Methylorubrum populi: one gene and its partner. The protein of the gene in region 1 interacts with the protein of each later gene in a pairwise test. Links are inferred from orthologs where the notes say so. Each region holds a gene or a part of one and is shown on either strand. Other genes may lie near its edges.

The links.
Region 2: the proteins of rpe (region 1) and eno interact in binary tests that used the Escherichia coli proteins (3 or more experiments, as listed by UniProt). The link is inferred for Methylorubrum populi from one-to-one orthologs.

The regions. Positions count from the first base shown.
Region 1 is NZ_AP014809.1:1,062,373-1,079,059, forward strand. Bases 8,381-11,295 are described here. They hold rpe (ribulose-phosphate 3-epimerase), read right to left. Parts: upstream 10,223-11,295; coding sequence 9,539-10,222; downstream 8,381-9,538. Other genes in these bases: MPPM_RS04985 (OpgC family protein), read right to left, coding at 8,381-8,596; MPPM_RS04990 (HAD-IA family hydrolase), read right to left, coding at 8,784-9,545; MPPM_RS05000 (GNAT family N-acetyltransferase), read right to left, coding at 10,393-11,007; MPPM_RS05005 (Orn/Lys/Arg family decarboxylase), read right to left, coding at 11,007-11,295. In the rest of the region: MPPM_RS04940 (phosphoribulokinase), read left to right, coding at 1-23; MPPM_RS04945 (lipase/acyltransferase domain-containing protein), read right to left, coding at 137-1,033; MPPM_RS04950 (YebC/PmpR family DNA-binding transcriptional regulator), read right to left, coding at 1,207-1,953; MPPM_RS04955 (MBL fold metallo-hydrolase), read right to left, coding at 2,272-3,084; MPPM_RS04965 (hypothetical protein), read left to right, coding at 3,548-3,868; MPPM_RS04970 (GNAT family N-acetyltransferase), read right to left, coding at 3,878-5,032; MPPM_RS04975 (lipopolysaccharide biosynthesis protein), read right to left, coding at 5,032-6,408; MPPM_RS04980 (SGNH/GDSL hydrolase family protein), read right to left, coding at 6,525-7,538; more of MPPM_RS04985, read right to left, coding at 7,451-8,380; more of MPPM_RS05005, read right to left, coding at 11,296-13,364; MPPM_RS05010 (TonB family protein), read right to left, coding at 13,449-13,811; MPPM_RS05015 (porin family protein), read right to left, coding at 13,880-14,092; moaB (molybdenum cofactor biosynthesis protein B), read right to left, coding at 14,240-14,800; MPPM_RS28775 (tetratricopeptide repeat protein), read right to left, coding at 14,887-16,155. UniProt on the Escherichia coli protein: Catalyzes the reversible epimerization of D-ribulose 5-phosphate to D-xylulose 5-phosphate.
Region 2 is NZ_AP014809.1:3,323,125-3,336,952, forward strand. The notes cover bases 1,202-4,018. They hold eno (phosphopyruvate hydratase), read left to right. Parts: upstream 1,202-1,873; coding sequence 1,874-3,163; downstream 3,164-4,018. Other genes in these bases: queF (preQ(1) synthase), read right to left, coding at 1,202-1,609; MPPM_RS15255 (FtsB family cell division protein), read left to right, coding at 3,306-3,617; pdhA (pyruvate dehydrogenase (acetyl-transferring) E1 component subunit alpha), read left to right, coding at 3,793-4,018. In the rest of the region: MPPM_RS15235 (hypothetical protein), read left to right, coding at 140-442; MPPM_RS15240 (hypothetical protein), read left to right, coding at 614-1,132; more of queF, read right to left, coding at 1,148-1,201; more of pdhA, read left to right, coding at 4,019-4,842; MPPM_RS15265 (pyruvate dehydrogenase complex E1 component subunit beta), read left to right, coding at 4,946-6,394; MPPM_RS15270 (DUF5076 domain-containing protein), read left to right, coding at 6,405-6,683; MPPM_RS15275 (pyruvate dehydrogenase complex dihydrolipoamide acetyltransferase), read left to right, coding at 6,717-8,126; lpdA (dihydrolipoyl dehydrogenase), read left to right, coding at 8,320-9,759; MPPM_RS28540 (hypothetical protein), read left to right, coding at 10,004-10,156; MPPM_RS15285 (YoaK family protein), read right to left, coding at 10,268-10,975; MPPM_RS15290 (1,3-beta-glucanase), read left to right, coding at 11,311-11,817; MPPM_RS15295 (hypothetical protein), read left to right, coding at 11,935-12,195; MPPM_RS15300 (L,D-transpeptidase), read left to right, coding at 12,294-12,923; MPPM_RS15305 (PQQ-dependent sugar dehydrogenase), read right to left, coding at 12,946-13,828. UniProt on the Escherichia coli protein: Catalyzes the reversible conversion of 2-phosphoglycerate (2-PG) into phosphoenolpyruvate (PEP). It is essential for the degradation of carbohydrates via glycolysis.

The DNA of each region.
Region 1 (16,687 bases):
AACGACGGCGGCGGCTGGCGTGAAGCTTCCCGTCCTCGCGGGGCGAAACCGAAGCCATCCAGAGCGCGCTCTTCGGGGAGGTCGCGCCGCTGGATCGCTTCGCCGACGCTCGCGATGACGGGCGGGACTACGCCCCTCAGGCGCCCTCGACACCCGACATCTCGACGGGTGCAGCCCCCCGCTCCCCATCGAGAAACGCCGCCACAGCTCGCGAAAACTCCGGCGTACGCAGGTAGCCATAGGACTTGTGGGGGTTCACGCCGCCACGCGGGCGCCGGTAGGCATTGACCACCGGGCAATCGGTGACGCCGACGCCCGCCGCGTTCGGGACATAGGCCTCGGCCAAGGTCGTGCCGACGGTCGCCAGATCCTCACGGTCGCCGAGATTGCTCCAGCGGGCGACCGCGTACGGCACCTGCAAGGCGCCATGCTCCTCGGCCAGCCGATGCTTGATTTCGGCGAGTCCCAGCGGGGCGCCCATGGTGACGAAGTGGTCGATATGCGGACAGCGCCCGTCGCGCTCGAGCTGCCGCATTGCGTCGTAGGCGATGAGCGAGCCCATGGAATGGGCGGCGATCATCAGCGGACGGCCGGCATGCTGCAACAGCGCCTCCCGCAGCCGCTCGCGTGCGGCCTCGCGAAACGTGCCGTCCTCGTAATAGCCCCACAGGTCGTCGAGCCGGTGCTCGATGATAAAATCGTCGAGAACGAGGTGCCCGGTCTTCTCCTGCGCCCATTCGACGATGCGGTAGAGCCGGTCGGTCAGGGTTGGGGCGCAGGCGCCGTCGGCGCTCGGGAAAGGCCCCCTCCCCCGCGCCGGGTAGTAGGGCTCCCGGTTGTGGTCCTCGGAGAGCGGTGCGTCGTAGCGCAGATCGGCCCAATAGACGAAGTCGAAGGGCAGATCCGCCGGATCCTCGCCGAGGTTTCGCCGAAGACCCTCGCGGATCGCGGCGACCCACCAGGCCTGTTTCTCTTCCCGCGGCGGCTTGTTAGCCAGCCCGTGGATGCCGAGGATGAGCGGGCGGTCCTGCATCGATCGGGAGAGGGAGCCTGGCGATTGATCGTTCGCCGGCTCGGCACCGGCATTGCCGGGCATATAGCGCGCGAACCTCGGCGATCCGCGCGACAAATCGGCAACATGGTTCCCCTGTCGGAAATCTCCTCGCCGTCAGTGGAGTGAAGTGGCCGCCGGGAGCCGTGCGGGCGCTACGCGCCCATCTTCTCCACCAGCGCGTCGGACAGGGCGAAATTGACGTAGACGTTCTGCACGTCGTCCTGGTCCTCGATCACTTCGACGAGGCGGATCAACTTCTCGCCGGTCTCGTCATCGACGTCGATGGTGTTCTGCGCCTTCCAGATCAGGCCGGTGCGGCGCGGCTCGCCGAAGCGGGCCTCCAGCGCCTTCGAGACCTCGCCGTAGGCGTCCTGGGCGCAGATGACCTCGTGGCCGTCGGCATCCGAGCGCACATCGTCGGCGCCGGCCTCGATGGCGGCCTCCAGCATGGTGTCGGCATCAGTGACATCGGGGGCGAAGGCGATCACGCCGACCCGGTCGAACATGAAGGCGACGGCGCCGGTCTCGGCGAGGCTGCCGCCGGACTTGGTGAAGGCCGAGCGCACGTCGGAGGCGGTGCGGTTGCGGTTGTCGGTCTGCGCCTCGACGATGAGCGCGGCACCGCCGGGGCCGTAACCCTCGTAGCGGATCTCCTCGTAGTTCTCGCCCTCGTTGCCCGCGGCCTTCTTGATGGCGCGCTCGATGTTGTCCTTGGGCATGTTCTCGGCGCGGGCGGCGAGGATGGCGGCGCGAAGGCGCGGGTTCATCGACGGGTCGGGCGTGCCGAGCTTGGCCGCCACCGTGATTTCGCGGGCGAGCTTGCTGAACACCTTCGAGCGGACCGCATCGACGCGGCCCTTGCGGTGCATGATGTTCTTGAACTGGGAATGCCCGGCCATGGCGGGTTCGTCTTCTCGTTCGTGCGGGCGGAGAGCTCCTTTGCGTGCGAAAGGATCCTCGACGTCGCGCGGGATGTGTCGGGGGCTCCGCTTATAGGCCGCTGCTGCCCCCCGAGGCAACGCGGGGCATATCTCGGCGAACCGTGCCCGCCCGCCGGCGTTCCGTGAGGATGAGACAGGAACCGCCTAGGCACGACGACCGGCCGGCGGGGCACCGGAGCGGGGGCGGCTGGCGGTTCGGCCTCGCCGCACTGCTGGGCGCGCTCGCCGGAGCGACGCTGTTCCCCAGACCCGCCAGGGGCGACGGGAGGGACGACGTCAGGGCTGATCCTGCGCCAAGAGCGCCCGGTAGCGCGCCGCCGAGCGGCTGACGACGGCGCTCGCATCCTCCGCGACATGCAGGCCGAAGGCGCCGTAGAGGCGCGCGAACGCTCTCGTTTCGAGGCGCGCCGCGATGCGGGCGACGGTGCCGCCGGAGAGCGGCAGCCAGTTCGGATAGCTCCACAGGAAGGAGACGGTCTTCCGATCCGCGCCGACCTGCACGATGTCGCCCGTCAGCAGCACACCGCGCCCCTCGGCCCCCTCCCGCCAGTGCAGCACCGTGCCGCCGGGAAAGTGGCCGCCGAGACGCATCAGGGTCAGGCCGGGGGCGAGGTCTTGCTCGTCCTCCTCCCAGAACACCACACGGTCGTCGGGCCGCATCACCCATTCGCGGTCGCGGGCGTGAAGGTAGACCGGCGCGTCGAAGGCGGCCGCCCAATCCGGCATCGTGGTGTAGTAATGGGGATGCGAGATCGCGATGCCGGCAAGGCCGCCGAGTGCCCGGACCAGCGCAACCGTGGCCGGATCGAGGAGCGCGACGCAGTCCCAGAGAAAATTGCCCCGGGACGTCGGTATCAGGAAGGCGCGCTGGCCGATGCCGAAGCGGGGTTGGGTCTCGATCTCGAACAATCCGGGCTCGACCTGCCGCCACGCATTGGTATGGGCGGCCGCGAGCGCCTCGGGCGTCGTCCAGCGCTGACCGGCCGCGGGAACGTATTGCCGCTCCTCGTCGCAGATCGGGCAGCACTCGGGCGGGGCCGACGCTTCGGGGAAGCTGGTTCCGCAGGTGACGCAGATATGGATCGTCACGGGCTCATCCCCGCTCTTGTTCCGCTTGGGTCCGGCTTGCGTCGGCGAGAGGCTCAGCGGCCGCGTCGGTGCTGACTGTCCGCGGATCCGGGACTGTCGCCCGAGGGTCTCGCCTCATCTGGCTCGGCGTCCATCTCCCCCGGCTCGGTCGGGGCCGGGGAACGGTGCCCCGGAGCCGGCGAGGCGACCGGGCGCTGCTCGTAGGTCCGGGCACTCGGCGTCTCGACAGGATCGTCGGGGCGGGTCGCGTCGGTCGGGCTCAAAGGGCGTCTCCGGGGTCTTCCCCGATGAAGAGCCGCGCGATCGGTCCGGTTCCCTCGCGGCGGGGCCGGCGGGATCGATCAGCGACGGAAACCCGAGAACCGACCTAGCGCGAACACGGTTCAAGGGGCAGAACACGGGATCTCGCGCCAGTTCATCCCTCTGGCCCGGGATCGGCCCAACCCGGACAGGCCCCACGACGATGCAGCGCTCGCTCCTCCTCCCTCATGCTCTGTGTCTCGGCACGGCAATCCTCGGCCTCGCCGCGACCGCAGCCTCGGCACAGGAGCGGCCCTTCACCCCGTCCCTGACCTGCGCGGCGGTGCAGGCCATCGTCGCGCGGCAGCGCCGCGTCGTGCTCGCCACGAGCCCGAACGCCTACGAGATGGTGCATCTCGACAGCGGCGACTGCCGGAACGAGGTCACCGCCCGGCCCGCCTTCGAGCCGACTCTCGACGATCCGAACTGCTTCGCCGGCTACCGCTGCGTCCAGCGCAACAACGGCGAGAACACGGCGCGCTGAGGGTACCCCTCAGCCCCGACGCAGCAGCCGCTTGGCCTCGGCCCGGGCGCGATGCTCGAACCGGGCGAGCCGCAGGCGCCGTTCCAGGGAAATCAGTCCGGCGCCCGGCGGCAGGGCGATGATCTCGGCGATGGTCTCGCGCTCGGGATAGAGGCTCTCCAGCGCCGAGCCAGGCATCGTCGCCGAATCGAGCCGCCCGGCAAAGCTGTCCGCGTGGAGTGCGCGCATGATGGCCTCCTCCAGCACCAGGCCAGGGGCCTGGGCGCGCAGGCCCTCGTCGTATGCGGTCTTGAGCAGATAGGCGGTCTTGCCGGAGATCAGGGCGAGGCTCGCTGCGATCGTGTGTCCATCGAGGCGCAGCAGGTCGGCCCGAACGGTCACCGGAGCGGTTTCCCCGCCGCCGTGCGGCCGGAACAGGGCGCGGGCGAACGCCTCCGTCTGCGGGCGGCTCCGCAAGGCCGTGCCGGAACTGCCCTTCCAGCCGGCGGCTTCGAGAGACAGGAAATCCTCGAGCGCCCGCTCCAGCTCCGCCCCCTCCGTCGCGCTCTGGACCGTGAGCAGCCCGGCCTCCTCCAGCCGGCGGCGGCGGCGGCGCAGGTCCTTGAGGCGGCTCTTGTGCGGATGGCCGGCGAGGACGGCATCATAATCGGTCCGCCGGTCCAGAACCGGGCGCTCGAATTGCGTGACGGTGCCGACCTGCCAGCCGGCCCGCACCATGGCGGCGAGAAGTCCGGCTCCAGGCAGCGCCGCACTGGCGAGGAGCGGCCAGCGCCAAGCACGTCCGCCGGAGGCGAGCGCGAGGCCCTCGACCAGGGCGTCGAGCCGCCCCTCCAGGCCGGGACCGTCGGCGACGAGCGGCGAGGTCGCCGTCACGTAGGGCGAGTGGAAGGGCTGGGCGATCGCCGCACCGAGGCCGGTGATGTCGGGGCGCAGGGCGAAGGGCAGGAGGGCGGCGATCCGCCCGTCCTCGCGGACCGTCACGACCGAGAGGCGGGGGTGACACAGGCCGTGATCGCGGTGCGCCCCGACGACGGCGCGCGTGTAGAACGGATGGGGCGCGACGGCCCGGACGGCCAGCGCGTCCCAGGCCGCGGCGTCCGCCGCGAGCGCGGCAACGGGCTCGACGGCGACCCGAAACGGTCCGGACGGGGAAAGGGCGCGCATCACCGGACGGCACTCCGCTGGGAAAATCCGACGACCGGCGTCGCGAGGCCGTGAAGGGATCGGGCGCCGAGCGCCAGGACGAATCCACGCAGCGTCTGGGCCAGAGCCACCGCGACCGCCGCTCCGGCGACCCCGAGCCAGGGGACAAGGGCGAGGCAGAGCCCGGCGGCAAGGACGAGCATCGCCAGGGTGATCCCGGCGCAGAGCCGCTCCCCGCCGAGCATGGTCAGCAGGTCCTCGGCCGGGCCGAACAGGCTCGCCGCGACGCTGCCGGCCACGAGGATCGCCAGAACCGGCAGGCTGGCGCGGAACCCCTCGCCGAACAGGCCGAGCAGCAGCGGCGACACCGCGACGACGGCCAGTCCGATTCCGGCCGTCGCCAGGAAGGTCCAACGTGCCTGCAGGCGCACGAGATCGGCGAGTCCCGCCTCGTCGCCGCGCGCGCGGGCAGCGGCGAGGCGCTGGGCGGTCGTGGCCGAAGCCGCGTAATGCACGAAGGCCACGAATTGCTGAATGCGGGTCGCGGCGAAGTAGAGACCGACGGCCTCCGGCGGCGCGAGGAAGCCGAGGATCACGACATCGACGAAGCCGAAGGCGCTCGCGGCGAGGTCGCCCGCCGCGATCGGAAGGCAAGCGGCCAGCCACAGCCGCCAGCGGTAGAGGCGCGGCCCGCGCGGCAGATGCCGCCGCAGGCGCACCAGCAGGAGTCCCGCCTGGACGGCGGCGGCGAGCCCGGTCGCGGCGAGCGTGCAGGCGACGGCGACCCAGGCCTCGGCCGGGACGCCCGCGAGCACGGCGCCGATCATCGCGACCATGATCAGGGCCTGGCGCAGCAGGTAGGGCGGCGCGATGGCCAGAAGTGGCCAGCCCTGACTGCGGGCCACACCCTCGAGATAGTCCTGGAAGGCGAAGAGCGGCACGACGAGGGCCGCGACGAGGATGGGCGTGCCGTAGGGCCCGGCGAGCAGGCCGCCCTGCAGGAGGGCGACGGCCAAGCCGCCAAGCGATAACGCGAGACCGCCGCCGAGGCTCGCCAGCGCCCCGCCGAGCAGGAAGCCGCGCACGCTGTCGAGGCGGTCCATGGCCTGATCGGCGGGCAGGAAGCGGCAGGCGCCCTGTGACAGACCGAAGGTGGCGGTATGGCCGAGGATGGCGATCCAGACCCAGACGGTGGCGAAGATGCCGTACTCGGTGCCGCCCATCATGCGGGCCATCAGCACCTGCGCCCCGTAGGCGAACCCGGCCGCGCCGATGCGGACCGCGAACACGCCGAGAGCGGCGACCGCCGCGGTGGCGCGCACCGCCCGAAGCCGGACGAAGAGAGCCTCGAGCGAGGATGGCGGGAGGCCGCCCGCGATCACCTTGTCCGCTGCCATGGGCGCCATCCGAAAGGGCGCCGGGCGCGGATACGGCCGGCACGCTCGGGGATCAGCCTAGGAAGCGCGGGATTTCGAGCGGGTTAAGAGCGCCGGACAAATGCCCCCCACAGGCCTCACGGCTGCTTCGGGGCCGGGCTGGGCGTTCCGGTCTGGGCCGGATCGGTCTTCGAGGTATCGGATGTGGCGTGGTCGGCCTTCGCCGCATCCGTCTTGCCCGGATCCTTGGCTCCGTCCTTGGTCCCGTCCTTGGCCGATTCCGGCTGGAGCAGCGACAGGGTGATCGCCCGCGTGGCGTGCTCGGCCATGCAGCGGAGCCCCAGATCGTTGAGCCGGAAATGGCGGCCCAGCATGTGCGCCTCGGTGGTGCGCTGGGTCGAGAGGAAGCGCATCGCCGCGTAGCGGTGGACCAGCGGCACCGCCTCGCGGCGGGCCACCTCCTGCACGGTGCGCACCATCTGCGTGTAGTAGGCGTCGTCGGCCAGGCTCTCGGTGAAGACGGGGTCGATGAGCACGATGTCGATGCCGTGGGACTTCACCCACTGCACGGATTCGTCGAGGGCCTCGCCGAAGGCCTCGATGTCGACGCGGGCGAGGGCGTCGTTGGTGCCGACCTGCCAGACCACGAGGTCCGGTTCCATCTCGGCGACCATGGAGCGGAGTCGCTCACCCGCCCCGCTCGCCACCTCGCCGGGCAGGCCGCGGGCCTCGACCTCGACCTGCACGTCGGGAAGCGCCTGCTCCAGGGCGTTCTCCAGCTTCACCGGGTAGCTCGCGGAAGCGCCGAGCCCCGCCGAGGACGAGCCGATCGAGAGGACGTGGATCGGCCGCTTCTCCTTGAGCGCGGCCTTGACCGCCTTCAGCCGTGCCAGGGTGTAGAGCTTCGAGCCGGGCACCCGGCATTCGGGCGACAGGCTCTGGTCGAGCGCCTCCGCCGCCACGGAGGACGGTGCGGGTGACGAGGCAGACGACGGGGCAGGCGATGCGGCAGCCGGCATCGGTGGAGCGCCCGATGTCTCGCCGAGCGCGGGCGAGGCGAGACTCAGGCCGAGCCAGAGGAGGACGGCGCGTCGGCGGGCGAGGCGGCGTCGGGTGCCTTGCGCGTCGGCCGCGGTCTGCGGGAACGCCATTCGACGAACCATGCGGTGAAACCCAGTGCGATCAGGCCGGAGCCTACGACCGAAATGTCAACGAAGATACCGCCGCCGGTTTGGAAGCGCACGAACTGTCCGGCGAGGCTCAACAGCGATCCCATCGAGAACACGGCGAGCGAATTGCGCCCCAAACCCGACAGAAAACGGGCGAGGCGCCCGACATGCGGGGCGATCAGGGCGAAGACGCCCTGGAAGGCGAGCACCATGCCGCAGAAATGGATCAGCCGGGCGGGTGAGAGGTAGGTCTTGTCGAAGGTGAAGACCAGGCGCGGCTCGGGTGCCAGCATCGGATCGGGCCGCAGTTCCAGCACGGCCAGGACGACGCCGACCGCGACGATGACGATCCCGAGCGGCATCATGCGCCGCCACAGGCGCTGCAGTCGCTCCGATTCCCGCGTCGCCTCGTTCGACAGGAACCCCAGCACCAGCAGGAGCTGCCAGCAGAGCGGGTTGAAGAACCAGTCGCCCTCGCCGGGCCAGGAGGGGAAGTTCCACTCGAAGACGAGACTCGCCGCGTAGAGCGAGAGCGAGAGCGCCAGCAGCAGCGCCCGGCTGACGCGACCGATCAGCACGACCGCCGGCGCGATCGCGATGAGCACCACGTAGAGCGGCAGGATGTTGAAGAAGCCGAGCTGGTGGGTGAGCAGCACGACGCCGACCATGGTCTGGATCGGGTCGGCGAAGAAGCCGCCGGCATTGTGCCATTCGAGAATCAGCGGATTATCGAGATAGAGCGCGCAGCCGGCGATCATCGCCAGCGCCAGCGCCATGATCGTGATCTGCGCGCGGTACACCTCGATGGTGCGCGACAGGAGCCGCAGCACGGTGATGAGGCGCGGCTCCGGCAGGCCGTCGCGCCCGCGGGTGGCGAGCCCGATCGACCAGCCGGCGAGGAACACGAACAGCTCGGCGGCATCCGAGATGCCGTACTGCGAGAAGGTGTAGCGCTCGAAGAAGTTGCCGGGGATGTGGTTGATGAAAATCGTCACCAGCGCGAAGCCGCGCCAGAAATCGATCGCGTTCGGCTCGCGCATCAGGCTCCACGGTCCGGCGGTGTGACGACGATGCGGCAGGGTCCCGGCCTCCCGCGCGGCGCGCGAAACGCCCGGCGCGGCGCCGTTCCGGGACCCGCGACCCGGAGCGGAAGACGGCCGCCCTGATAGACTGCGCCGGGGCGGATTGGGAAGCGGAACTGCGGTGTCGAGGCCGCGATGAGGGCTTTCACGCCGCTCCGCGCAGATGCCCCGCATGCCAGTCGCGGAGCGCCTCGAGAGTGACGACGCCGTCGGGCCAGACATGGCCCTGGAGATGTTCGTGCGGCGCGTCGGGCTCGCCGAGGTCGGACACGGCGGAGAAGGCACCGTCGAGCCGATGGCTCCCGGTGTAGCGGCTGCGGGTGGCGAGCACCGGCAGGCCAGCGGCCAGCGCCGAGCGGATGCCGGCCGCCGAGTCCTCGAAGGCGATCGCCTCGGAGGGGTCGATGCCGAGGCGATGGACGGCGAGCGCGAAGATGTCGGGGGCCGGCTTCTTCTGCGCCGCCTCGTCGCCGGCGGCGATCACGTCGAAGGGCTGCGCACCGTCCGGGAAGTTGAGCCTGAGCAGCAGGTCGATGTTCGGCCGGCTGGTGGTGGTGGCCACCGCCAGCCGCACGCCCTCGGCCCGCGCCTGCTCGACGAGGCGCCGCACGCCGGGACGCAAGGACAGGCCGCCGCTCTGCGCCAGCTCGCCGTAGAAGCGGGTCTTGAGATCGTGGATCGCCAGCATGCGGCGCTTCAGGGCGTCGGCCTCCTCCGGATGGAAGCGCTCGATGTAGTGGACGAGCCGCTCCTTCCCGCCCATCACCTTGAGGAGTTCGGCGTAGAGCTCCGGCGACCAGTGCCAGGGCAGACCGAGCGCTTGAAAAGCGCGGTTGAAGCCCTGGCGGTGGAGGTCTTCGGTCTCGGCGAGCGTCCCGTCGACGTCGAAGATCAGCGCCCTCAGCATCGCACGCCGTCCCGCCCGCTGGCGGCGTCGGCCGCGGCGCGGATCGCCGCGACGTTCTTCGCGTAGTGGTCCGGTCCGCCCTTGAAGGCCGCCGAGCCGGCGACGAGGATGTTGGCCCCGGCCTGCGCGGCGGGGCCGGCGGTTTCCGGGGTGATGCCGCCATCGACCGAAATGTCGATCGACCGGCCCGCCGTCATCGCCTTCACGCGCGCGATGGTCTCCAGCGCCGAGTGGATGAAGCTCTGGCCGCCGAAGCCGGGATTGACCGTCATCACCAGCACGAGATCGACCATGTCGAGCACCGGCTCGATCAGCGAGGCCGGCGTGCCGGGGTTCAGTGCCACGCCCGCGCGCTTGCCGAGGCCCCGGATCGTCTGGAGCGAGCGGTGGATGTGCGGGCCCGCCTCGACATGGACCGTGATCGCGTCGGCGCCGGCCTCGGCGAAGGCAGCGAGATACGGGTCGGCCGGGGCGATCATCAGGTGGACGTCGAAGAATTTGTCGGTCCAGGGCCGCAGCGCCTTCACCACCGCCGGGCCGAAGCTGATGTTGGGCACGAAATGTCCGTCCATCACGTCGAGATGGATCCAGTCGGCACCGGCTTGCGCGATGGCCCGCGTCTCCTCGCCGAGCCTGGCAAAATCGGCGGCGAGGATCGAGGGTGCGAGGATGGTCATGGGAACAGCTCGGAGCAACGATGCGCCGCCCCGCGGAAAAATGCGGGCGGCCCTGGGAGGGAGGGGCTTCCTGCAACCGATCTAGTGCATCGGCCGGCAAGTTGCTCGCCGGCTTCACGCAAAAAAGCGGGCGCGGATAGGGCGGAACCCCTCCGCCGTCATTGCGAGCCTCAGGACGTCGTCGGGAGCGAGAGGGACCTCGCCGGCTCCGGCCGGTTCCAGGCGGAGGGCTGGTCGTCGGCGCCGGTTCCCAGCGCGCACTGCACGATGACGCTGTCGCTCCAGCGGCCGTACTTGTAGCCGATGGCCGGCAGGTAGCCGACGCGGGCGAACCCGCAGGCCTCGTGCAGGCGCAACGAGGCCTCGTTGCTCGCGTCGATATAGCCGATCATCTGCCGGTAGCCGCCCGCCGCGCAGGCCTCGATCAGCGCCGGCAGCAGACGGCGCCCGATTCCCGCGTGCAGGTGGTCGGGATGGACGTAGATCGAGTGCTTGAGGGCGTAGCGGTAGGCCGGGCGCTTGCGGAAGGGCACGGCGTAGGCGTAGCCGGCGATCTGCCCGCCCCGCTCGGCGACGAGGTGGGGCAGGCGCTTGCTGCGCATGCTTTTCCGCCGCCGCCGCAGTTCGTCGGGCAGCAGGCGCTCCTCCTCGAAGTCGCCGGTATCGCCGACACCCTTGCGGATGTGCCGCTCGTAGATCGCGATCATCGCCGCCACGTCGGCGTCCGACGAGGGGCGGATCACCACGTCCGCGTGGGAGGAGATCGCCGCCGCGCCCGCCGCCATCAGGCGCCCTCGCGCACGACGTAGGTGTGGAAGCGGATGCGCCCGTCCGGGTCGGTCTCGCGGTAGACGCCCTGGATCTCCGCCTCGAAGCCGGGGAACAGGTTGGCGGCGGCCTCGAACATCTTGAAGTAGTCGAGCATGGGTTTCGCCCGCTCATCCAGACGCTCGCCGGGCAGCACCGTGCCGATGCCCGGCGGATAGACCAGCATCAGGGTCGTGGCGATGCGCCCCTCGGCTTGCGCGATCGGCACGTAATCGACCCGGTTGCGGGTCAGCATCTGCGCGGCGGCCTTCGGCGCCATCACCATCTGCGGCAGGTGCTCGGGCATGAACTGCTTGCGCTGGAGCGCCGAGGTGCCCGACTCGCGGTGGAAGCTGTGATAGTCGGCGCAGAGGTCGCGCAGGCCGACGCCGCGGTAGCGCTTGGGCCGCCGGGCGACGAATTCCGGCATCGCCTCCTCCAGCGGTACGTTGTCGTCGTGCAGCCGCTTGAAGGCGACGAGGCCGGAGATCAGCGTGCCGGCCTTCGACGACTCGACGCCCGGCGTCAGCAGGAAGAGCAGTGAGTTGAGATCGTTCTTCTCCGGCACGATCCGGTTCTCGCGCAGGTACTGCGCGACGATCGGCGCCGGCACGCCGTGCTCGGTATAGGCGCCGGTCTTGCGGTCGAAGCCGGGGGTGAGCACGGTGAGCTTGTTCGGATCGGTGATGGCGAAGCCCGGCGCGGAGCTGGGTCCGACATGGGTGAAGCCGTGCCAGGAGGCGCCCGGCGTCAGCTCCCAGTAGCGGGCGTCGGCGGCCAGCGCGTCGGTCGGGATCGACTCCCACGGGGTCTCGGCGCCGTCGGGGCCGGTCACCACGTCGGGCACGAAGGGATCGAAGAACCAGCGCCGCTTCGGGTCGGCCTCGCGCTCCTCGAACTCCTTGCGGATGGCGCGGGCCTTCTTCCGCCACTCGATGCCGAGCCGGATGGTGTCGTCCCACAGCACGACACCGGAGCGGCCCTTCATCATCTGCGCGCCGACATCGAGCGAGGCGAACAGGGGATAGAACGGCGAGGTCGAGGCGTGGACGAGGAAGCTCTCGTTCAGCCGCTTGTGCTCGACCCGCCGGGTCTGGCCGCGGATATGCCCGTCGCGGGTATGGATCTGCGAGGCCTGGGAGAAGCTCGCGAGCTGCTTGTGGGTCGATTGCGTGGCGATGATGCCCGGCGAGGTCTCGTCGAGCCCGGTCAGGCCCATGGCGAAGCGGCGCTGGTAGAGCGGGTGGAACTTCATGAAGCCCGCCCAGGCCTCGTCGAACAGGATGTAGTCGCACAGGTGGCCGATCCGCTCGACGATGGCCTGCGCATCGTAGATCGTGCCGTCATAGGTGCATTGCTCGATCACCGCGCAGCGGAACGGACGCTCCCGGCGCCACGCCTCCTTGTCCTTCACCAGCGGGTTGTCGCGGATCTTCTCGCGGATGCGCTGCTCGTCGAGCGCCTCGTGGTAGATCGGCCCGATCAGGCCGTAGGCGTTGCGGTCGGTCTCGAGGAAGATCGGGATACCGCCGGCGAGCAGCAGCGCGCCGTGATGGGCGGCCTTGTGGTTGTTGCGGTCGAACAGGACGAGGTCGTCCTCGGCCACCAGCGAGCCCAGCACGACCTTGTTCGAGGCCGAGGTGCCGTTGAGGACGAAGTAGGTCTTCTCCGCCCCGAAGATCTTTGCGGCTTCCTTCTGCGCCTTCAGGGCCGGGCCCTCGTGGGTCAGGAGGTCGCCGAGATCGAGCACCGAATTGTCGAGGTCGTCGCGAAAGATCGCTTCGCCCAGGTGCTCGACGAAGATGCGGCCGATCGGCGAGCGGTTGTAGAAGATGCCGCCGTTGTGGCCGGGGCAGGTCCAGAGCTGGTTGCCCTCCTCGGCGTAATCGACCAGCGCGCCGAAGAACGGCGTCTTCAGCGTGTCGGCATATTGCGTCACGCGGGAGACGAGGTTGCGGGCGATGAATTCCGGAGTCTCTTCCGCCAGGAAGATGTAGCCGTCGATGAAGTCGAGCAACTCGACGGGGATGTCCTCCAGCCGCTTGCGGCGGACCATGATGACGATCGGCATCTCCAGGCCGCGCCGGCGCATCATGTCGATGAGGGCCGCCGCCTTGCCCTCGAGACCGCGCTTGCCCCAATCCACCACGAGACAGCCGACCGCCGAGTCCGTCTGCACCGCGATCGAGGCGTCCTCGACGCGCCGGGCCCGCACCACCTCGAATCCGCGCGACTCGACGGCCGCGACGATCTGCTCGACCCGCGCGCCCTCCAGATCATCCGGATCGAAGGCGGGGGTGCACATCAGCACGGTGAAGCGGCGGTGGAAGTCCATGGAGCGGGGCTCTCCTCGCGAACGGAACGCCTGCCTTTCCGATCCATCCGCGACGATTCGATGACAGCCGCCCGCGGCGCTGGGTCACCGCAGCGTGAGGGGGAAGCTCAACTCCGTGAAACCCTCCAGCGTCAGCAGCCCGGCAGGGGGCGGCGGGAAGGGGGCGGCCGCCTGAGCGGCGCGGATCGCGCGCTCGCCGAGCGCGGCCGGCCCCTCCTCGATCTCGACGCCGTCGAGCGCGCCCTTCGCATCGATCCGCACCCGGATCGTCACCTGCCCGCCGCGTCCCGGAGCCGGGGACCGATCCGCCGTGCCGATGCGGTTGACGATTCCGGCCACCCAGGCCTTCGCCCGCGCATCGACCCGCGGCGCGGCGGAGCCGCTTCCGGGCGAGGCGGCCAGCATCAGAGCCGCGAGAAGGACCGGCCGAAGGAGTGACGCAACCACAACGAGGAACTCCGCAACGAAAAAGGGGCGCCCTGCGGCGCCCCCGGCACGCGTGACCGTTCAACCGATCACATCGCGTTCTTTTTCTTCGAAGTCATCTTCTTGGATTTCATCTGACCGCCGGCGCCGGACATCTTGTTCATGCTGCCCTCGGGCTTCACGCCGGTGGCGTTCGAGCCGGTCATCTGCGCGGTGTTCGCGCTCTGGGCCACGGCCGCCGTGCTCAGGGTTGCGGCACCGACGAGAACCGCCGCCGCCGTGAGACAGATCACCTGTTTCATGAGCGTCTCCCGAATCTTATCGTCTTATAGACCGTCATGTCCTTGATGGACTCGACCGCGACATCAACCGACGGCTGCGACCGCGGTTCCTCACCCGCGTCGGCCCTTCATCGATGCGTCGCCGCGACCGTCATGGGAGTCCGGAGGTCAGACGACGACCGAGGCGCCCCGGCGCAGGTGCTCGTCGAGGCGCGGCATGATCTCGACGAAGTTGCAGGGCCGGTGACGGTAATCGAGCTGCTGGACCAGAATGCCGTCCCAGGCATCCTTGCAGGCGCCGGGGGAGCCCGGCAGCACGAAGATGTAGGTCGCCCCGGCCACCCCGGCGGTCGCCCGCGACTGCAGGGTCGAGGTGCCGATCTTGTCGTAGGAGATCCGGTGGAACACCGCCGAGAAGCCGTCCATGCGCTTCTCGAACAGCGGCTCGATCGCCTCCGGCGTCACGTCGCGCCCGGTGAAGCCGGTGCCGCCGGTGGTGATGATCACGTCGATGCTGGGGTCGCGGATCCAGCCCTCGACCCGCTCGCGGATGGACACGACCTCGTCCGGCACGATGTCCCGATCGGCGAGCCGGTGCCCGGCTTCCGTGATCCGCGCGGCCAGGGTGTCGCCCGACCTGTCGTCCGCGAGCACGCGGGTGTCGGACACCGTCAGCACGGCGATGGAGAGGGGGATGAAGGCGCGGGATGCGGGCGAGACTTCGGGCATGTGCGGCTCGGCATATTGGGGTCGGACAAGCGAAAGATAGGACGTGTCTCAAGTGAGCGCGGTGCGGGCTCGTTTCGACGCTTCGGTCATACCGGCCCTCTCAGTGCCGCGAGGTGCGCCGCGAGGTCGTCGATGATCCAGTGATCGACTGGCTTGAGGCGCCCCTCGTCGTGGAGACGATGGGCAATGCTGGCGGCGCGTTCGAGATACGCTCTCGCGTTCTCAGGTGCCGCCTGCGCGAGCTTGACGTACGAGACGATCAGATCGCGCTGCCACTGCGTGTTGGCCGGATCGCGCACGGCCAGCGTCTCGCGGATGGCCAGAGCGGCTTGGTAGGCGGCCAACCCGCCGGGGCCGTCGCCCTGCGCCACCAGCACGTCGCCGATCTTGTTGTGGCTGACCGAGAGGTCGCGCTGCCACTCCGTGTTGGCCGGATCACGCGCGGCCAGCGTCTTGGCTATGGTCAGACCGGCCCGGTACGCGGCCAGCCCTGCAGGACCGTCGCCCTGCGCCACCAGCACCTCGCCGATCTTGTTGTGGCTGACCGAGAGGTCGCGCTGCCACTCCGTGTTGGCCGGATCGCGCACGGCCAGCGTCTCGCGGATGGCCAGAGCGGCCCGGTAGGCGGCCAACCCGCCGGGGCCGTCGCCCTGCGCCACCAGCACCTCGCCGATCCGCTCGTGGCTGATCGAGAGGTCGCGCTGCCACTCCGTGTTGGCCGGATCGCGCGCGGCCAGCGTCTCGGCGATGGCCAGAGCGGCCCGGTAGGCGGCCAGCCCGCCGGGGCCGTCGCCCTGCGCCACCAGCACGTCGCCGATCCGCTCGTGGCTGACCGAGAGGTCGCGCTGCCACTGCGTGTTAGCTGGATCGCGCGCGGCCAGCGTCTCGGCGATGGCCAGAGCGGCCCGGTAGGCGGTCAGCCCGCCGGGGCCGTCGCCCTGGGCCACCAGCACGTCGCCGATCCTGTTGTGGCTGACGGAGAGGTCGCGCTGCCACTGCGTGTTAGCTGGATCGCGCGCGGCCAGCGTCTCGCGGATGGCCAGAGCGGCCCGGTAGGCGGCCAGCCCGCCGGGGCCGTCGCCCTGGGCCACCAGCACGTCGCCGATCTTGTTGTGGCTGACGGAGAGGTCGCGCTGCCACTGCGTGTTGGCCGGATCGCGCACGGCCAAAGTCTCGTCTATGGCTAGAGAGGCCCGATAGGCGGCCAGTGCGCCGGGGCCGTCGCCCTGCGCCACCAGCACGTCGCCGATCCGCTCGTGGCTGACCGAGAGGTCGCGCTCGTCGCCACGCGCGGTCGCGGCGGCCTGCGCCGAGCGGTACGCGGTCGCGGCTTGTGCCGTATCCCCGGCAATCATCCAGACGTCACCGAGTGCGATCCAGGCCCAGAGATCGGTCGGATCGAGCTGCGTAATTCGTTCGAGGGAAGCCCGCGCGCCGTCATGATCGAGCGCGATTCGCTGAACCGCAACCTGTTCCTTCAGGAGAGGCAGGGTCCGCTGGGCGAACGCTTCGGCCTCCGCCTGTATCCTTTCCTTCAGCAGAAGCAGGGCTTCCTCCGGTTTGAACTGCCCGACGAGCGTCCGCGAGGCGTCGATGGCCGCATCAATGTCGTTGCCGAGATTGGACGACGGCGTGGCTTCGGCGGCGTGCGCGCGGGAGGCTTCGACGAACTGCCGGAGCCGCTCCGGAATCTCGGCCACGGGTACATCCTGCGCGCCGATCGTCGACAGGATCTCGCGCAGATCGGTCACGGCAACCTGCTCATCCCGCGCGACCGCCCGCGCGATCGACCGGACAACGTAGCGACGGATCACCTGCCCACGAACTACGAACGCCTCGTGGAGATGGCTCTGGCCGGAATTCACACCGAGCTCGGACAGGCTGAGG
Region 2 (13,828 bases), 2.3 Mb from region 1 along the record:
TCGAGAACAGCGGAGTGAACCGTGGGTCATCGGTGAAGCATTCGCTCGCCTCCGGGACCAGCGGGAACTTCCGGCAAAGCTCGGATGTTTGAACGCCAGAATGCTCTCGCAACGACGCTTCTGGATCGGAAAGGACGCTATGCGTAAGCTCGCTCTTGTGACTGCCGCCCTGATCTCGGTCGGCACGCTGACCGCAACCTCCGCCGACGCGCGCCCCTATGGCCGCGGCTACGGTCATCACCACGGCCATTATCACGGCGGCTACGGCCCGCGCGCCTATTACGGCGGTCGCCGCCGCGGCATCGGCACCGGAGCCGCCGTCGGTCTCGGTATTGCGGGCCTCGCGGCCGGCGCGATTGCCGCCGGCGCCGCGCGCGACGCCTATGCCCGCGACAGCTATTACGGCCGCCCGGCCTACGGCTACTACGATTACGGCTACTGAGTTCTAAACCTCTGACGCGCGGAAAAGGCGGCCGGGCGACCGGCCGCCTTTTCCGTGCGCGCCGTCGCCGAGGCTTGAAGCAGGCATCGCGTCGGACGAGACCGGACCAGGATTGCAACCTGGGCGGCAATGAGACAGGTTCCGCCGCATCGCAGCAATCGCGGGGGAATCATGCCTGTCATCGCAGCCGTCGTCGGAGCGGTCATGACGGGGTTGATGTACTACTTCATCTACGGAAACGGGATGGAACAGCTCGACCGTTTCCTCGGTGACCGGCGCAATGCGAAGCTGAGGGCGCGCAGCGAAACCGCCTTCCGCGCCGCGCCGCTGCGCGCGATTCGCGACCCTGCCGATGCCGCCGGCGTCCTGATGATCCTGGTCGCGCTCGCTCGCGGCACCCCGACGCCGGAGCAGGAAGCGGTCATCGAGGCGGAGATGCGCAAAGTCACCGCCCCCGATGACGATCACGGCACGCGCATGGCCTATATCCGGCACGCCGCCGCCCAGGCCTCCGACGCCGACACCGCGGTCGACCATCTCGCCCCGCTCCTGCGCGAAAAGCTCGATGCGTCCGAGCGCGACGATCTCGAACGGATGCTGGAGGCGGTGGCCGTCGTCCATGGCGGCCCGATCGACGCGCAGGAGAAGCTGATCGCCCGCACCGTGCGCGTCCTGGCCGAGCCGCTGTGACGGCAGACGCGGCGATCAGCCCCGGCCGCGATAGGGCGCGACGCCCTGGTCCGGGAGCCAGACCGCTTTCGGCGGCTCGCCCGTCTGCCAGAACACATCGATCGGAATGCCGCCGCGGGGATACCAGTAGCCGCCGATGCGCAGCCAGCGCGGTTCGAGCAAGGTGGCGAGCCGCCGCCCGATCCCGACGGTGCAATCCTCGTGGAATGCGCCGTGATTGCGGAAGGCCCCGAGGTAGAGCTTCAGCGACTTCGACTCCACGAGCCAGCGGTCCGGCACGTAGTCGATGACGAGTGTTGCGAAATCCGGCTGACCCGTCACCGGGCAGAGCGATGTGAATTCCGGTGCGGTGAAGCGGGCGAGATAGTCGGTATCGGCATGCGGGTTCGGCACGCGGTCGAGTTGCGCGTCTTCCGGCGAGGTCGGGAGCGACGTCTGCCGTCCGAGTTGCTTGGCATGAGTCTCGATCGAATCCATCGATGCCCTATACGCGGCCCGCGCACGCCCGCCTATGGCAGGCCGTGAATGCCAGGGTTTCCATCGGATCGGCGGTGCGAGCCCGATAAAATTCGCTGCATCGCGCCGATTTTGTCGAAACAGCCCGGCCCCGAGCACCCGCCGGGAGCTTGCCGACGTCCCGAGGTTGGCGGATAAGCCCGCGACGCAGAGCGTCGCAGGACGCGCGGGCCTCGAAGGAATCCGCGAGACGGCCCCGCCGCGACGCGCCGCCAAGGAGCGCCCATGACCGCGATCACCAATATCGCCGCCCGCGAGATTCTCGACAGCCGCGGCAACCCGACCGTCGAAGTCGATGTCCTGTTGGAGGATGGGTCCTTCGGTCGCGCCGCGGTCCCCTCCGGCGCCTCCACCGGCGCGCACGAGGCGGTCGAGCTGCGCGACGGCGACAAGGGTCGCTACAACGGCAAGGGCGTGCTCAAGGCCGTCGATGCGGTGCAGACCGAGATTCTCGACGCGATCGGCGGAATGGATGCCGAGGATCAGGTCGCGGTCGACGAGGCGATGATCGCCCTCGACGGTACGCCGAACAAGGCCCGCCTTGGCGCCAACGCCATTCTCGGCGTCTCGCTCGCCGTGGCGAAGGCCGCGGCCGAGACCGCCGGCCTGCCGCTCTACCGCTACGTCGGCGGCGTGCAGGGCCGGGTGCTGCCGGTGCCGATGATGAACATCGTCAACGGCGGGGCGCACGCCGACAACCCGATCGACTTCCAGGAATTCATGGTGATGCCGGTCGGCGCCACCTCGCTGTCCGACGCGGTGCGGATGGGCGCGGAGATCTTCCACACCCTCAAGAGCGCCCTGAAGAAGGCCGGCCACAACACCAATGTCGGCGACGAGGGCGGCTTCGCCCCGAACCTGCCGTCGGCCGAGGCCGCCCTCGACTTCGTCATGGAATCGATCAATGCCGCCGGCTTCAAGCCCGGCAGCGACGTGGTGCTGGCGCTCGACTGCGCCGCGACCGAGTTCTTCAAGGACGGCGCCTACCACTACGAGGGCGAGGGCCAGACCCGCTCGATCGAGGCCCAGGTCGAATACCTCGCCAAGCTGACCGCGGCCTACCCGATCCTCTCCATCGAGGACGGCATGTCCGAGGACGATTGGGAGGGCTGGAAGCTCCTCACCGACCGGATCGGCAACCGGGTGCAGCTCGTCGGCGACGACCTGTTCGTCACCAATGTCGAGCGTCTCGCCCGCGGCATCGAGTCCGGCACCGGCAACTCGATCCTCGTGAAGGTCAATCAGATCGGCTCGCTCACCGAGACGCTCGCCGCCGTCGATATGGCTCAACGTGCCGGCTACACCGCGGTGATGTCGCACCGCTCCGGCGAGACCGAGGATTCGACGATCGCCGACCTTGCCGTCGCGACGAATTGCGGGCAGATCAAGACCGGCTCGCTCGCCCGCTCGGACAGACTGGCCAAGTACAACCAGCTCATCCGCATCGAGGAAGGCCTCGGTGCCCAGGCTCTCTACGCCGGCCGCAGCGCGATCCGTCAGCTCGCCGGACGCTGAACCGTCCCGCAATCGGGTATGAGATCGAGGGCGCGCCCGACCGGTCCGGTCGGACGCGCCTTTTCGCAAGCTCGGACCCGGCCGTGATGGTGGCGGATGGAAACCCTTTCTTCACCCTGTTCGGGCGAAGCTTTCACCCGCCATGGTCATCCGTCGCCGCGTCCGCGCCATCGTCGTTCCCGCCGTCCTGTGGACGGTCTCCGCCCTCGTGGTCGGCTACTTCGTGCATCAGGCCGAGAGCGGCAGCCGCGGCCTGGAGGCCAAGCGGGTTCTGAAGGTCGAAGCCTATGGACTGACCCAGGAGTTGAACGCGGCGAAAGCGGAGCGGGCCACCTGGGAGCACAGAGTGTCCCTGCTGCGAAGCGAGCAGATCGACCGCGACCTTTTGGAAGAACGAGCGCGCGTTGTCCTCGGGCGGGTTCACGCAAACGACCTTGTGATTATCGGTCCGTGAATTTTATTTCCGCGGTGTTCAACTCGTAAAAGTTTCATTTGCACTGTCTTCGCAGCCAGACCCTTGCTGCAATCGTAGCGGTAACAGCACTTGATGGCTGTCAGCACGCCCCTCGATTTCCGCAAATCGCTGCCCTAGAACCCCTGCCAACAGAGCGTGATGTTGGGAGGACGCGATGGCTGCGGGCAGCGAGGCGGGGAAACCTGCGGCGGGAACGGACGCGCCGCAACATCAGCCGGCTCCGAATATTCCCCAGTTCACGAAGGACGAAGATCTTCACGCCTATCGCGAGATGCTGTTGATCCGCCGCTTCGAGGAGAAGGCGGGACAGCTCTACGGCATGGGCCTGATCGGCGGCTTCTGCCATCTCTATATCGGCCAGGAAGCGGTCGTCGTCGGCATGCAGATGGCCGGCGAGGACGGTGACCAGAACATCACCGGCTACCGCGATCACGGTCACATGCTCGCCTGCGGCATGGATCCGAAGGGCGTGATGGCCGAGCTGACCGGGCGCCGCGGAGGCTATTCCCGCGGCAAGGGCGGCTCGATGCACATGTTCAGCCGCGAGAAGCAGTTCTTCGGCGGCCACGGCATCGTCGGTGCGCAGGTCGCGCTCGGCACCGGCCTCGCCTTCGCCGACGCCTACCTCAAGAACGGCAAGGTCAGCTTCACCTATATGGGCGACGGCGCGGCCAACCAGGGTCAGGTCTACGAGAGCTTCAACATGGCGGCTCTGTGGAAGCTGCCGGTGGTCTACGTGATCGAGAACAACCGCTACGCCATGGGCACCTCGGTGGCCCGCGCCTCGGCGCAGACGGACTTCTCGAAGCGCGGTCTCTCCTTCGGCATTCCCGGCGAGCAGGTCGACGGCATGGACGTGCGCACGGTCCGCGAGGCCGCGGCACGTGCGATCAACCACGCCCGCTCGGGCGAGGGCCCCTACATCCTCGAGATGCAGACCTACCGTTATCGCGGCCATTCGATGTCCGATCCGGCCAAGTACCGGTCGAAGGACGAAGTCTCGAAGATGCGCGACGAACACGATCCGATCGAGATGGTGCGCAAGCGCCTGCTCGAGGCGCACGGCGTACCCGAGGCCGACCTGAAGGGCATCGACGCCAAGGTCCGCGAGATCGTCAACGAATCCGCCGACTTCGCGACGCACGATCCGGAGCCCGATCCCTCGGAGCTCTGGACCGACATCCTCCTCGAAGCCCGCGCCTGAACGTGTCCCCGACACGCCTCCGGCCGGTTGGGCCGGAGGTTGGCGAGGCCTTCGCAAAAACACGCCCGACCGTCGACGCACCCGGATCGATAGAGCAGCGCAAATGGCGACCGACATCCTGATGCCCGCCCTCTCTCCGACCATGGAGGAGGGAAAGCTCGCCAAATGGCTGAAGAAGGAGGGCGATCCGGTCAAGGCGGGCGATGTCCTGGTCGAGATCGAGACCGATAAGGCCACCATGGAAGTCGAGGCGATCGACGAGGGCATCCTCGCCAAGATCCTCGTCGCGGACGGGACCGAGAACGTCGCCGTCAACACGCCGATCGCCATCATCGCCGAAGAGGGCGAGGACGTCTCGGCCGCGGCCGCGAGCGGCGGCAAGGGCAAGCCCAACGGCGCCTCCGGCGGCGAGCCCGCCCCGACCCCCGACATGCAGGCCGAGGGCATGGCTGACGCCTCGGCCGCGTCCGCCAAGACCGGGGATGACGCGCCGAAGGCCCAGGCCGCACCGGCCGTCATCACCAACAAGGCGCCCGATCCGGTGATGGAGGAGTTCCCCGCCGACTCCCCGATGAAGACCATGACCGTGCGCGAGGCCCTGCGCGACGCCATGGCCGAGGAGATGCGCAAGGACGAGAAGGTCCTCGTGATGGGCGAGGAGGTTGCCGAGTACCAGGGCGCCTACAAGATCACGCAGGGACTGCTTCAGGAATTCGGGGCTCGGCGCGTGGTCGATACGCCGATCACCGAGCACGGCTTCGCCGGTATCGGCGTCGGCGCGGCCTTCATGGGCCTGAAGCCGATCGTCGAGTTCATGACGTTCAACTTCGCCATGCAGGCGATCGACCACATCATCAACTCGGCGGCCAAGACCCTCTACATGTCCGGCGGACAGCTCGGTTGTCCGATCGTCTTCCGCGGCCCCAACGGCGCGGCCGCCCGTGTCGGCGCGCAGCACAGCCACGACTACGCCGCGTGGTACTCCAACGTGCCGGGCCTCAAGGTGATCGCGCCCTACACGGCCTCCGACGCCAAGGGCCTGCTTAAGGCGGCGATCCGCGATCCCAACCCGGTGATCTTCCTCGAGAACGAGATCCTCTACGGCCAGTCCTTCCCGGTGCCGGAGATCGACGACCTCGTGCTGCCGATCGGCAAGGCGCGCATCCACCGTCCCGGCAAGGACGTCACCATCGTCTCCTTCTCCATCGGCATGACCTACGCCCTCAAGGCGGCGCAGGCGCTCGCCGAAGAAGGCATCGAGGCTGAGGTGATCGATCTGCGCACGATCCGTCCGATGGACAGCGCCACGGTGGTGGAATCGGTCAAGAAGACCGGCCGCTGCGTCTGCGTCGAAGAGGGCTTCCCGCAATCGGGCGTCGGCGCCGAGATCGTCGCCCGCCTGATGGTCGATGCCTTCGACTATCTCGACGCTCCGGTTCTGCGCGTCACCGGCAAGGACGTGCCGATGCCCTACGCCGCCAACCTCGAGAAGCTGGCTCTTCCGAGCGTGGCGGAGGTCGTCGAGGCGGTCAAAAGCGTCTGCTACAAGTAAATACAGGTCAATGTCGGAAAAATTCGAAGAACTCGAGATCCCGCCCGACGCTCTGGAACAGGGCGGGATTGAGATCGTGCGCGCCTCGATCGTCGATGGAGCTGTGAGCGTGGCGCTCCGGCGGGCCTTCGACGACCCGGCCACCTGGGGCCGCCTGCTCATCGACCTCGCGCGGCAGGCCGCCCGCGCCTACGCCCTGGAGGCGGACATCTCGGAGGAGGAAGCCTTCGAGCGCATCCGTGCCGGGTGGGAGGCGGAGAGCCTCGCCCCCAACAACCCACTCAACTGACCCTTCCTCTCAAGGCCGCTCGGGAACGACACGATGCCGATCAACGTCCTGATGCCCGCGCTCTCCCCGACCATGGAGAAGGGCAACCTCGCCAAGTGGCTCAAGAAGGAGGGCGACGCCGTCAAGTCCGGTGACGTGATCGCCGAGATCGAGACCGACAAGGCGACCATGGAGGTCGAGGCGGTCGATGAGGGCGTGCTCGCCAAGATCCTCGTGGCCGAAGGCACCGCCGATGTGCCGGTCAACGAGCTGATCGCCCTGATTGCGGAGGAGGGCGAGGATCCGGGCAGCGTGCAGGCGCCCAAGGGGGGCGCCGAAGCGAAGACCGCCCCGGTCGAGCCGAAGAGCACCCCCGACCAGAACGCCGCGCCCGACGGCGCCCACGCCTCTTATGCCCGGGTCGATCAGGCGCCCGAGGGCGCCAAGCCGAACGGCGCCGCGCAGCCCACCAGCCAGGGTTCCGGCGGCCGCGTCTTCGCCTCGCCGCTCGCCCGACGCATCGCCAAGCAGGAGGGCGTCGAACTCTCCGCGGTCAAGGGCTCGGGTCCGCATGGCCGCGTGATCCAGCGCGACGTGCAGGCGGCGATCGAGGGCGGCACGGCCAAGGCCGGCGCCGCGGCCAAGCCCGAGACCCAGGCCGCCGCTCCGGCGGCGGAGAAACCCGCTCCGAAGGCGGCCCCGGCGGGCGGCGCCCCGGCCGGTCTCAGCCTCGATCAGGTCAAGGGCTTCTACGAGAAGGGCAGCTTCGAGGAAGTGCCCCTCGACGGCATGCGCAAGACCATCGCCAAGCGTCTCACCGAGGCGATGCAGGTCGCCCCGCACTTCTATCTCACCGTCGATTGCGAACTCGACGCGCTGATGAAGCTGCGCGAGACGCTCAACGGCTCGGCCGGCAAGGACAAGGACGGCAAGCCGCTGTTCAAGCTCTCGGTGAACGACTTCGTTATCAAGGCGATGGGTCTCGCCCTTACCCGCGTTCCCGCCGCCAACGCCGTCTGGGCCGAGGACCGCATCCTGCGCTTCAAGCATGCCGAGGTCGGCGTCGCGGTGGCGATTGACGGCGGCCTGTTCACGCCGGTGATCCGCAAGGCCGACCAGAAGACGCTCTCCGCCATCTCCAACGAGATGAAGGATTTCGCGAGCCGCGCCCGGGCGAAGAAGCTGAAGCCGGAGGAGTACCAGGGCGGCGTCACCTCGGTCTCGAACCTCGGCATGTTCGGCATCAAGCACTTCACGGCGGTGATCAACCCGCCGCAATCGACAATCCTCGCGGTCGGCGCCGGCGAGAAGCGGGTCGTCGTCAAGGACGGTGCCCCGGCGGTGATCCAGGCCATGACCGCGACGCTCTCCTGCGATCATCGTGTCCTCGATGGGGCGCTCGGTGCCGAGCTGATCGCCGCCTTCAAGGGCCTGATCGAGAACCCGATGGGAATGCTCGTCTGAGGTCAGCCGACACGAACCTCCGACCTGTTCTCTCGGGGATGTGTTGGAGGGCCGGGCGGTTCGCAACGGAGCACACCAGCGTCGTCCGTCCGGTGCCGACCGCCCCCATCCTCTCATCCGCGACTGCGGCCCGAACGGCGCCATCCCCACTCTCGACCCCGCCCCGGAAGAGGGAGGGGAGCAGGAGGCCTTGATGTCCGAAACCTACGACGTCCTTATCATCGGCGCGGGGCCCGGCGGCTACGTGACCGCGATCCGCGCTGCACAGCTCGGCTTCAAGACCGCCGTGGTCGATCGTGAACATCTCGGCGGCATCTGCCTGAACTGGGGCTGCATCCCGACCAAGGCGCTGCTGCGCTCGGCCGAGATCTACCACTACATGCAGCACGCCTCCGATTACGGGCTCTCGGCCAAGGAGGTCAGCTTCGACGCGGCGGCGATCGTGAAGCGCTCCCGCGGCGTGTCGGGCCGGCTCAACGGCGGCGTAGGCATGCTGCTGAAGAAGAACAAGGTCGACGTGATCTGGGGCGAGGCCTCGATCGATGCGGCCGCCAAGGGCAACGAGCCCGGCAAGGTGACGGTCAAGGAGACCAAGCGGGCGGAGCCGCCGAAGGGCGCCAAGGGCGCCGGCACCTATTCGGCCAAGCACATCATCGTCGCGACCGGCGCGCGGCCCCGCGTGCTGCCCGGCATCGAGCCCGACAAGAAGCAGATCTGGACATATTACGAGGCCATGGTGCCGGAGGCGATGCCCAAGAGCCTGCTGGTGATGGGCTCCGGCGCCATCGGCATCGAGTTCGCCTCGTTCTACCGGACCATGGGCGCCGAGGTGACGGTGATCGAGCTGCTGCCGCAGATCCTCCCCGTCGAGGATGCGGAGATCGCCGGCCTCGCCCGCAAGCGCTTCGAGAAGCAGGGCATCAAGATTCTCACCGGCGCCAAGGTGACGAAGGTCGAAAAGGGCGCCAACTCCGTCACCGCCACGGTGGAGGACGACAAGGGCAAGACGCAGCAGCTCACCGCCGAGAAGCTGATCTCGGCCGTCGGTGTCGTCGGCAATATCGAGAATCTCGGGCTCGAGAAGCTCGGGGTGAAGATCGAGCGCGGCGTCGTCGTCACCGACGGGCTCGGTCGCACCAACGTGCCGGGCATCTACGCCATCGGCGACGTGGCCGGTCCGCCGATGCTCGCCCACAAGGCCGAGCACGAGGGCGTCATCTGCATCGAGACCATCAAGGGCCTGCACACGCACCCGATGGACAAGGGCAAGATCCCGGGCTGCACCTATTGCCACCCGCAGATCGCCAGTGTCGGCATCACCGAGGGGAAGGCCAAGGATCTCGGTCTCTCGATCAAGGTCGGCCGCTTCCCCTTCGCGGGCAACGGCAAGGCGATCGCGCTGGGTGAGCCGGATGGTCTGATCAAGACGATTTTCGATGCCAAGACCGGCCAGCTGCTCGGTGCCCACATGATTGGTGCCGAAGTGACCGAGCTGATCCAGGGTTATGTCGTCGCGATGACCCTCGAGACGACCGAGGAAGAGCTGATGCACACGGTCTTCCCGCATCCGACGCTCTCCGAGATGATGCACGAGAGCGTACTCGACGCCTACGGTCGGGTGATCCACACCTGAACGGATCGGCGAGGGCCGAATGTCTTCGAAGGGTGCGCCGGAGCGGGCTCGATGCCGCGCTCGGGCGCACCCTTCGTTTTTCCGGCAATGCCTCTGACCTCGCCCCATCCCGCGCGGGTCGGTACGAATTTAGCGGTGGATGGTGGTAACGGTACGGATTGAATACGCTTTGGTTGCATCTTCGCCGATAAGGCCTCGCGTATACCGGGCGTCAAGCGCCCGTGCTGCGAAGATCGGCCGATCCATGATCCTACGTGTCCTCCTGCTCATCATCGGCCTCGTGGGCATCTACGCGTCGCTGACGGCGATGCAGGTTCATCTCTACGTCACGCTGCTGCTGCTGTTCCTTTGTGCCGGGCCGCTGAGCTACGTCGTCTTCCGTGAGGAGCACGAGTAGACGCTGCCGGTCGAACGACGCTTCCATGATTGGCGCAATCCTAGGCCCCAGCGCCGCTGGCCATCACCGTCGAGGACATCGATCCCCCGGCGGGGCAGCCCTGGAACGAACTCAAGACGCGTTCAGTCGACGCGCTGAAGCAATACCGGCGAGCGCCAACAGAGCCAGCAATCCGGCGGCGACGAACAGAAGGGCGCTGCCGAGAACGCGCCACGCCATTACCCCCATCATGCCGCCGGCCAGGAAGGCCGCCACCGTCACTGCGTAGAGATACATCTTCTCCCGATCCGGGCTCGACCCGTCGCCACCGCGCGACAGCAGACGTGCCAGACCGATCCCGAGATCCGTCACCATGCCGGTCACATGGGTCGTGCGCACGCGGGCATCGGTGATCTGCGTGATCGTCGCGTTCTGCAGGCCGAGCAGGAAGCTGAGGCCCGTCACGAGAACAGCCCCCTGCCAGACCCCGGGCAGCGAGAGGCCGAGAACGCCGAGACTGACGAGCAGCAGGGCCTCCGTCAGCACGCTGTAGGCGTAGACGCCACCGAGCCGGTGCTGACGGCCCGCGCTGATGAGCATCGTGGCGCTCATGGCACCCGCCAGGAAGGCGGTGATGAGGGCCAGAATCGGCAGTGCGCGCGCCACCTCGCCGAGGCCGAGGTGATCGGCCACTGCCGAGACGTTGCCGGTCATGTTCGAGGAGAACGTCCCGAAGGCGCAGAAGCCGGCGGCGTTCAGCGCACCGGCGATCCCCGCGAACGACCCGGCAAGGCGCCGGTCGATGCCTGGCGTTCGGCTTTGGCCTTCCTGGACGAGCATGGGCGGGAACCAGCGATCGAAAAGTCAGGGTCGCGACCAGTGTAACCGCAAGATTCCTTACGTGACCTGGCCAACCGTCCGATTGTCTCGCGCCGTCGAGGCGTCGATGCTTTTTCTCGGCCGTTTGATGCTTCTGATGGCCGTACCTCTCTTGGTCACCGTCGTTCTTCCCTCGTCGTGAGCGAAGGCCCGGAGGTGATCATGGATCGCCCCTCTGCGGGCAGCCGACCCCTTCGGAAGCGCTTCGATCCCTTTCCGGCCAGCCGGAAACTGCGCCGCCGATGCGGCGTTGGCCAGATGTGCTCGAGAAGACTGACGCGCGGGAGGGTGTGTCTATGGCGACGATCGGGACGCTTCGGTTCGGCCTCTTCATCCTGAGTCTCGGGCTCGGCGGTGCCCCGGCCCCGGCGCAGACCGCTGCCGGTACGGGGGTGCCCTCCGGCTTCACAGCGCCTGGCCTTCCCTTCGGCCCCACCTCGACGGTCCCGACGGTCGCGGCACCGACCCCGACCATGGCCCTCGCCAATCCCGGGGGCCTGAGCTTCGGCGGTGGGTCGGGGATTTCCGGCCTCGGTGCGTCGAGACCGGGCATGGCCACCAGTGCCGGCGGCTTGAGTCTCGGCAGCGGCGGTGCATCCACCGCAATCGGGGGCGCCGGCCTCGCGTCCGGCGGCGGCGGGGTCGCAACCTCGGCACGGCGGCCGCTGGACGACGTGACGGGCAGTATCGGGTCGGGCGGAGGCGGGGCGCCGGCGGGCGCCGGCATCTCCGGCGGCGCCGGCTTCTCCCGACGGCCAACCGACGCTTATTTCGACCCGCTCATCGGCTCCGGCATGCGCTGACGACATGGATTGCGATCGCGGGAGAGGATGTCCACAGCCTCGATCGGTCTCCGTAAGGTCTCGTTAACCATTTCGGCATGTTCTATCTTCGTTCTCACACCGAGTCGGAGAGAGACCATGCCCAAGCCCCAGACGGTCGAGCGCAGTCACGGCACCGACGCCCGCTTCGCGGGTTCGGGACGGGAGAGGGCAGCTGCCTGCCCCGTAGAAGACATCGCCCAGGCCTATCTCAGCAGCACGCAGGGCGATGCGGGGATCGCCCTGCGCTGCGCCATCACCGACGCGCTATCGGATCTGATGGAGGCCGAGCGCCGAGCCCGCGAGAACAGCCGCCTCATTTCCCGTGGCTTCGTCCGCAGCGCGTCGCGGGATCGATGAACGCCGGAGACGACGTCACCTTCGTGGCGTTGAGACGCACCGCTTGAAGCGCGGCCCGAGGAGGGCATGTTGCAGGCATCGAAGTCGGGACGATCGCCATGCGCCTGCCTCTCCTCAGATTTCTCGCGAGCCTCACCCTGATGGCCGCGGCTCCCGCGGCCCGGGCTGATCTCGTCATCGCCGTCGATAAGGATGCTCAGCGCATGAGTGTCGTGGTCGACGGCTCGACCCGCTACAACTGGCCCGTCTCGACGGGGGTCGCGGCCCATGACACGCCGAACGGCAGCTACCGGCCATTCCGCATGGAGAAGAGTCACTTCTCCCGCGAGTGGGACAATGCGCCGATGCCCCATGCGATCTTCTTCACGCAGGTCGGCCACGCGATCCACGGGACGACCCACACCCGCCGGCTCGGCCGCGCCGCCTCGCATGGCTGCGTCCGCCTCTCGCAGCGCAACGCCGCCACGCTGTTCGCCCTCGTGAGGCAGCAGAAGATGGCCAACACCCGGGTCGTCATCGACGGCAGCGTCGGGGACGCTCCGGTGGCCGGCGTCGAGAGGCCGACGCGGACCCGCTCCGCCCGGCGTGGCAACGACGAGGGTGTGGTGGCGGTGCGGTCCCGCGGCCGGGCCTGGGAGGACGAGGCGTACGGCCCGCCCGTCCGCCGCTCCCGGGACGTGTTCGACGAAGGCTACGGCGTCGGCGTGGGTTACGGCGATCTGTACTGACGCCTGACGGGGCGCGGTCGGATCAATTCGACGCCGTCGCGCCGGTCACCCGCCAGACCGTGTTGCCGACATCGTCGGTCACCAGCAGCGCACCGGTTCTGTCGATCGCCACGCCGACGGGCCGTCCTTGCGCCTTCTCGTCGGCGTTGAGGAAGCTGGTCAGCGCATCCACGGGCGCGCCGACGGGCTTGCCGGCCTGAAACGGCACGTAGATCACCTTGTAGCCGCTCTTCGGGCGACGGTTCCACGAGCCGTGCTGGGCCACGAACAGACCGCTCTTCCAGGCCTCCGGCAAAGTCGAGTTCATCGAGAAGGCGATACCGAGGGAGGCCGTGTGCGTGCCGACGGCGTAGTCGGGCGCGATGGCCGATCTCACCTTTTCCGGCTGCGGCGGCTGCACCCGTTCGTCCACGTGTTGACCCCAGTAGCTCCAGGGCCAGCCGTAGAAGGCCCCTTCCTTCACGCGGGTGATGTAGTCGGGCACCAGATCGCTGCCGATCTCGTCGCGCTCGTTCACCGCGGTCCACAACTCGCCCGTCGCCGGCTCGAAGGCGAGGCCATTCGGGTTGCGCAGGCCGGTGGCGTATTCGCGCATCGCCTTGGTAGCGAGGGTGTATTCCCAGATCGCGGCACGGCCCTTCTCGATATCGAGGCCGTTCTCGCCGACATTGCTGTTCGAGCCGACGGTGATGAAGAGCTTCTTCCCGTCCGGGCTCGCAACGACGTTCTTGGTCCAGTGGTGATTGATACCGGAGGGCAGGTCGACGACCTTTTCCGGGGTTGCCGTGATCTCGGTCTGCCCCTCGGAATAGGGGATGCGGACGAGCGCGTCGGCATTCGCCACGTAGAGGTCGGAGCCGACGAGGGCCATCCCGAAGGGGGAGGTCAGCCCCTTGAGGAAGACG